Regions from separate parts of the Streptomyces sp. NPDC059534 genome, predicted to be linked through region 3. Evidence: riboswitches for the same ligand, from Rfam matches in the RefSeq annotation. Region 3 holds a riboswitch; each other region holds the start of a gene.
What was found. Region 3 has a riboswitch for S-adenosylmethionine ahead of ACFVZH_RS03590 (aminotransferase class V-fold PLP-dependent enzyme). Riboswitches for the same ligand answer to the same signal wherever they lie in the genome.
Positions count from the first base shown of each region.

Region 1: it holds a riboswitch for S-adenosylmethionine, as region 3 does, so the genes downstream of both, thrC (threonine synthase) here and ACFVZH_RS03590 (aminotransferase class V-fold PLP-dependent enzyme) in region 3, are expected to answer to the same signal.
Region 2: it holds a riboswitch for S-adenosylmethionine, as region 3 does, so the genes downstream of both, ACFVZH_RS28575 (IclR family transcriptional regulator) here and ACFVZH_RS03590 (aminotransferase class V-fold PLP-dependent enzyme) in region 3, are expected to answer to the same signal.

Region 1 covers NZ_JBHWAQ010000042.1:35,132-37,323, forward strand. The annotation lists gene thrC (threonine synthase) at 1-1,029, opposite strand, end outside; SAM riboswitch class I at 1,023-1,169, opposite strand; gene ACFVZH_RS33915 (glucosyl-3-phosphoglycerate synthase) at 1,318-2,192, shown strand, end outside.
Region 2 covers NZ_JBHWAQ010000027.1:100,313-102,504, forward strand. The annotation lists gene ACFVZH_RS28570 (EF-hand domain-containing protein) at 129-332, opposite strand; gene ACFVZH_RS28575 (IclR family transcriptional regulator) at 690-1,412, opposite strand; SAM riboswitch class I at 1,602-1,743, opposite strand.
Region 3 covers NZ_JBHWAQ010000002.1:282,795-284,986, forward strand. The annotation lists gene trpD (anthranilate phosphoribosyltransferase) at 1-816, shown strand, start outside; SAM riboswitch class IV at 902-1,018, shown strand; gene ACFVZH_RS03590 (aminotransferase class V-fold PLP-dependent enzyme) at 1,237-2,192, shown strand, end outside.

The DNA of each region.
Region 1 (2,192 bases), on a different contig from region 3:
GCGGCGGGCGATGTCGAGCACGTACGGGCCGTCGGCCGGGTTGCCGATCGCGAGCGACTTGGCGATCGTGTTCGGCTTCTGCGGGCGGACGACGTCGTGGCCGGCCTTGAAGGCGGCGGAGACCGGGGAGCAGCCCTCGGCCTGGGCGCCGAAGATCTTGTACGGCCTGTCCTCGACGAGCCCCAGCTTGATGAGCTCCTGCAGACCCTTGTCGATCTTGGTGAGCTGGGAGCCGGAGGCGATCGGGATGACCAGCTGGTCGGGGATGACCCAGCCGAGCTGCTCGCAGATCTCGTACGCCAGCGTCTTGGAGCCCTCGCCGTAGTACGGGCGGAGGTTGACGTTCACGAAGCCCCAGCCCTCGCCGAGCGGGTCGCCGATGAGCTCCGAGCAGAAGCGGTTGACGTCGTCGTAGTTGCCCTCGATGGCGACCAGGTCACCGCCGTAGACACCGGCCATGACGACCTTGCCCTGCTCCAGGTCGTGCGGGATGAAGACGCAGGAGCGGAAACCGGCACGGGCGGCGGCGGCGCCGACGGCGCCGGCCAGGTTGCCGGTGGAGGAGCAGGAGAGGGTGGTGAAGCCGAAGGCGCGGGCGGCCTCCAGGGCCTGCGCGACGACCCGGTCCTTGAAGGAGTGGGTCGGGTTGCCGGAGTCGTCCTTGACGAAGAGCTTGCCGGGGGCGACGCCGATCTCGCGGGCGAGGTTGTCGGCCTGGACGAGCTTGGTCCAGCCCGGGTTCAGGTTCGGCTTCTCGGCGACGTCGGCCGGGACGGGCAGCAGCGGGGCGTAGCGCCAGATGTTGGCGGGGCCGGCCTCGATCTGCTTGCGCAGCGCCTCGGGGTCACCGGTGGGAAGGTCGTACGCGACTTCGAGAGGTCCGAAACAGAGTTCGCAGGCGAAGATCGGACCGAGCGGGAAGACTTCACCGCATTCGCGACAGGAAAGCCCGGACGCGGGACCGAGGTCGACGGTGGTGGCGGAAGCGACAGTCTGTGCAGCCATGGAGGCGAGGCCCTTTCTCCTCATCTTTCCCATGACGAATTTTTCGCCATGAGACGGATTTGGCACCTTCCCTAGCCGGGGGCCTCGCTGGAGTACGAGACAAACCGACTGGAGGGTTGCCGGGGCTTCAACGGGCCGTTTCCCTCTGCCCCTCTGGATGAGCGGTATTCGATTGTGAAGCGCGATGGACTTCGTTCCTGCGCTCCGACGCGGTCGGCACCCCGACGTGCATCGGGGATCCGCGTTGCTCAAGACTGTAACCGAAGGCCCGGATGCTTGGACCGGCCGTCCGTAACGCGAGATGGAGATGACGTGCTGGAAGAGGTGGAGCGCTGGCTGGACCGGCGGTCCTGGTCAGTGGCCGACAGGCCGCTGGAGCGGATCCTCGCCGCCAAGCGTTCGACGACCGTCAGCGTGGTGCTGCCCGCGCTGAACGAGGAGGCGACGGTCGGGGACATCGTCGCCGTCATCCGCCGCGAACTGATGTCGGAGGCGGTGCCGCTCGTCGACGAACTGGTGGTGATCGACTCCGGCTCCACCGACCGCACGGCGGAGGTGGCGGCGGCGGCCGGGGCGCGGGTGGTCGCCCGCGACGCGATACTCCCCCGGATACCGGCCGTGCCCGGCAAGGGCGAGGTCCTGTGGCGGTCGCTGATGGCGACGGCCGGGGACGTGGTGTGCTTCGTCGACGCGGACCTGCGGGACTTCTCCGCGGACTTCGTGACGGGGATCGTGGGCCCACTGCTCACCGACCCGGGCATCGACTTCGTGAAGGCGATGTACGACCGGCCCTTCGGCACCGAGCTCGACGGGCCCGCCGCCGGCCGGACCCCCGCCCAGGGCGGCCGGGTCACGGAGCTGGTGGCACGCCCGCTGCTCAACCTGCACTGGCCGCAGCTGGCCGGTTTCGTGCAGCCGTTGGGCGGCGAGTACGCGGCGCGGCGCTCGCTGCTCGAACGGCTGCCGTTCCCGGTCGGCTACGGGGTGGAGCTGGGGCTGCTCGTCGACGCGCTGCACACGGTGGGCCTGGACGCGCTCGCCCAGGTGGACGTGGGGGTGCGCAAGCACCGGCACCAGGACGGGCAGGCGCTGGGCCGGATGGCGGCGGCGATCTACCGGACCGCGCAGCTGCGGCTGTCGCGGGGCCATCTGGTGCGGCCGCGGCTCACCCAGTTCGAGCGGGGTGA
Region 2 (2,192 bases), on a different contig from region 3:
CCGGAATGTGCGCCGGAACCCGCCTGAAACCTTGGCTGTGAGCAGGCGGTGTCACCCGTGCCCCGGGTGAGGAGGGGGATGCGCCGCCAGCTGGCGCCTGGTGTGGGGTGGTGTGACGTGGGGGAGGGTCAGGCGAAGTACGACTTGAACTCGGTGAGGCTGATGCGCCTGTCGCCGTCGGTGTCGGCCTCTCGGACGAAGTCGGCGAGCTTTACTCCGCCGAGGGTGCCGCCGTTGGCCAGGTCGTAGTCCCTCAACTCGCGCAGTCGGATCTCTCCGCTTCCGTCCGTGTCGATGTCCGCGAACACTGCCTCGGCCTCGGCCTCGGTCATCTTGCCCACTTGGTCCTCCTGAGGTTCGTGTACGGGGAATGACTTCACGGCAGGGGACGCCTGGGATCAAACGTCAGTCGGTACGCCATGCGAGGCCCGGCAGATTCACTACATCGGGCGCAGCGGATCCACGCCTACCGACCTACTGGACCTGAGGGCGTACGGAGGCCGCTGCCCGCTGTCCCTGATCTTCACTCCAGGCCAACACGTGGCCTACACCCAGTTCAAGCCGGTTCTGGCGGAGATACCGTCCAGGCAGGACGAGCCAGTCCTGACCCAGGCCCGCAGGAGGAAGTGGGCGACGTCCGAATCCCGTTCGCGGACCTCGCTGCCCCAAGACCTCTCCCTCCCTACGGGTTAGGAGTGGTGAATGGCTTCGGTGAGCCGGTGGGCCGCGTCGACGGCGGCCTTCGCGAGTCGGGTGCCGGGGTGTCGGGTGAGGCGTTGGATCGGGCCGGTGACCGTGACGGCGGCCACGACGCGGTCGGACGGGCCGCGGACCGGCGCCGAGACGGAGGCCATGCCGGGTTCGCGTTCACCGATCGACTGGGCCCAGCCTCGGCGCCGTACGCCGCTCAGGGCGGTGGCGGTGAAGCGAGCGCCCTGCAGGCCCTGGTAGAAGCGCTCGGGCTCCTCCCAGGCCAGCAGGACCTGGGCAGCGGAGCCGACCTTCATGGGGAGGGTGGACCCCACCGGCACGATGTCGCGCAGGCCGGCGGTTCGCTCGGCGGCGGCGATGCAGACGCGCAGCTCACCCTGGCGTCGGTAGAGCTGCGCGCTCTCGCCGGTGGCGTCCCGAAGGGAGGTGAGGACCGGACCGGCCGCGGCCAGTAGGCGGTCCTCGCCCGCGGCAGCCGAGAGCTCACCAAGTCGAGGGCCAAGGACGAAGCGGCCCTGCACGTCCCTGCCTACCAGACGGTGACGTTCGAGTGCGAGGGCGAGTCGATGGGCCGTAGGCCGGGCCAGGCCGGTGGAAGCGACCAGCCCCGCCAGAGTGGCCGGGCCCGACGCGAGCGCGCCGAGTATCACCGCTGCCTTGTCGAGGACGCCAACACCACTAGAAATATCCGAAATGTCCATGAAGGGGGTACTCCAGTCTCGTGCCGCGAGCCATGACTTGCGGCGACCTCGCTCAGGGGAGGGCAGGGATGATCAGCGGGAAAGGGCCGAAGCGGTCGGCCGATATGCCGCGGTGATCGCGAGATGGGTACGCGGAAAGCCCGGGGTGGACAGAGCCGGGGCGAAAGGCAGCACAGAGAGCACCGTGTCTCCTCATCTTTTCCCGCGCCACGTTGGCGCGAGCCGGAGTTGGCACTGATCCCGACGACACGGCGTGAACATTGAGCGCCGAGTCGACCGGGGAGTTGCCGGGGCTTCGTAGGGCCGGTCCCTCCACCCCTCTGGATGATTCGCGGAGAACGATACAAGACTCCCGGGGCTGCCGTGCTCGCTGCCCCGTGCGAGTGAACGTCATGCCGCGCGACGACCTGGTCGATCTGCAGACTCACCAGGCGTGCGCTGCGATCGACCGTGCCACCTTCCTGGCCGAGCTGTGAGACGTCAGGCAGCGGGGCGCCACGACCGGCATGTGCTTCCAATGAGGGCCGGCCGGGGCGTCGGCTGGCTACCTCGCACCAGTTACCCCCTTCGGACCTCCCGCCTCCCCGGGCGGGAGGCGCATGGGCAGTACCGACCGGCGTGCGCCAGGGCCTTCACACGTGCCCTCACTGCGGGCGGTCTCCGTGTCGGTGGCCTGGTTGTGCCGTCAGCCCCTTCGCTCCAGAGGGTGCGGTGTTGTGTGGCGGGCTGGTTCCGCCATGGGTGCCGCTCTCGCCGAGGGCGACTGTAGCTGCGTGCGCC
Region 3 (2,192 bases):
GAGGTGCCGGGCCCCGCCGTCGACATCGTCGGCACCGGCGGCGACGGCGCCAAGACGGTCAACATCTCCACGATGGCGTCGATCGTGGTCGCCGGCACGGGAACGAAGGTCGTCAAGCACGGCAACCGCGCCGCGTCCTCCGCCTCCGGCTCCTCCGACGTCCTGGAGAAGCTCGGCATCAATCTGAACCTGACCCCGCGGCGGGTCGCCGAGGTCGCCGAGGAAGCCGGCATCACCATCTGCTTCGCGGTGAAGTTCCACCCCTCGCTGCGGCACGTCGCCGCCGCCCGCGGCCAGCTCGGCATCCGGACGACCTTCAACGTCCTCGGTCCGCTGACCAACCCGGCCAAGGTGACGGCCCAGGCCGTCGGCGTGGCCGACCCGCGGATGGCGCCGATCGTCGCCGGAGTCCTCGCCGAGCGCGGCAACTCCGCGCTGGTCTTCCGCGGCGACGACGGCCTGGACGAGCTGACGACCACGTCCACCTCCCGGGTGTGGGTGGTCAGGGACGGCGGCGTCACCGAGGAGCGCTTCGACCCCCGCGACGTCGGCATCGACCTCGTCCCCCTGGAGGCGCTGCGCGGAGCGGACGCCTCGTACAACGCCGACGTCGCCCGCCGGCTCCTCGCCGGGGAGACCGGTCCGGTACGGGACGCGGTGCTGCTCAACGCGGCGGCGGCGCTCACCGCCCTGGAGCCCGGCACGGGCACCCTGGCGGAGCAGCTGAGCGCGGGCATCGCGAGGGCGGCCGAGTCCCTCGACTCCGGCGCGGCCCGCCGTTCCCTGGAAGGCTGGATCGCCGCCACCAACGCCTGATCGGCGCGTATGCCGCGCGTGACCCCGGTCCAGCATCCGGACCGGGGTCTTGCGCCTCGGCGATCATGTGGCAGGATGCTCTACAGGTCACGAGTGACAGCGTTTTGGCCCCGGCTTGCTGTCCGGCAACCCTCCGTCCGTGGCGGGGTGCCCCGGGTGATGACCAGGCCGTAGGCAGCGAGGTCTACGGCAAGCGCGGACCCCTCGAACACCAGGGGTCCTGGTCTCTCGAGGAGCTTTTTCCGTGAGCAAGCGAATGCGATAGGGCGAGTCCGCCCCTACTTCACCCTCGGAACAGGGTCACTTCCGCGTACCCGCGTGCGACCCCGTCGTCTCCGAGGCATCACCCGTACCCCGCCGTGTCCGGCCGCGTACGGGATCACCGAAGCCATTCCGCACCGCCCGCCGGGAGATACCGCCATGTCCGCACGCCCGAACACCGCCACCGTCGAGACCGCCGCCGCCGAGTCCGCCGACCCCTGCTGCGCCGCCCCGCTGGCCGTCCTCGGCCGGGACGTCACCGTCCCGCTCGTCACCGGCGGCGAGGTGACCTACGCGGCGCTCGACTACGCGGCCAGCGCGCCGGCCCTCCAGCGGGTCTGGGACGACGTCGCCGCGTACGCCCCCTACTACGGCAGCGTCCACCGCGGCGCCGGCTACCTCTCCCAGCTCTCCACCGACCTCTTCGAGAACAGCCGCGTCACCGTCGCCGAGTTCCTCGACTGCCGGCCCGGCGACCAGGTCGTCTTCACCCGCTCCACCACCGACTCGCTCAACCTGCTCGCCGCCACGCTCCCCGCCGACTGCCAGGTCTTCGTCTTCGAGACCGAGCACCACGCCTCGCTGCTGCCCTGGCGGGACGCCCGCGTCACCTACCTCAACGCGCCGCGCACCCCGGAGCAGGCCGTCGCCACCCTGGAGCGGGCCCTCGCCGACCGCGACCCCTACGGCCCCGCGCTGGTCTGCGTCACCGGTGCCTCCAACGTCACCGGCGAGCTGTGGCCGGTGCGGGAGCTCGCCGCCGCCGCGCACGCCCACGGCGCCCGGATCGTGCTCGACGCCGCGCAGCTCGCGCCCCACCACCCGGTCTCCGTGCGGGAGTTGGACGTGGACTGGGTCGCCTTCTCCGGCCACAAGCTGTACGCGCCCTTCGGCTCCGGAGTCCTCGCGGGCCGCGCCGACTGGTTCCAGGACGCCGAGCCCTACCTCGCGGGCGGCGGCGCCTCCCGCAAGGTGGCGCGCCGCGCCGACGGCGGTGTGGACGTGGAGTGGCACACCACCGCGGCCCGGCACGAGGCCGGCTCCCCGAACGTCATCGGCGTCTACTCCATCGCCTCCGCCTGCAAGGCGCTCACCGAGGCCGGCTTCGACGGGCT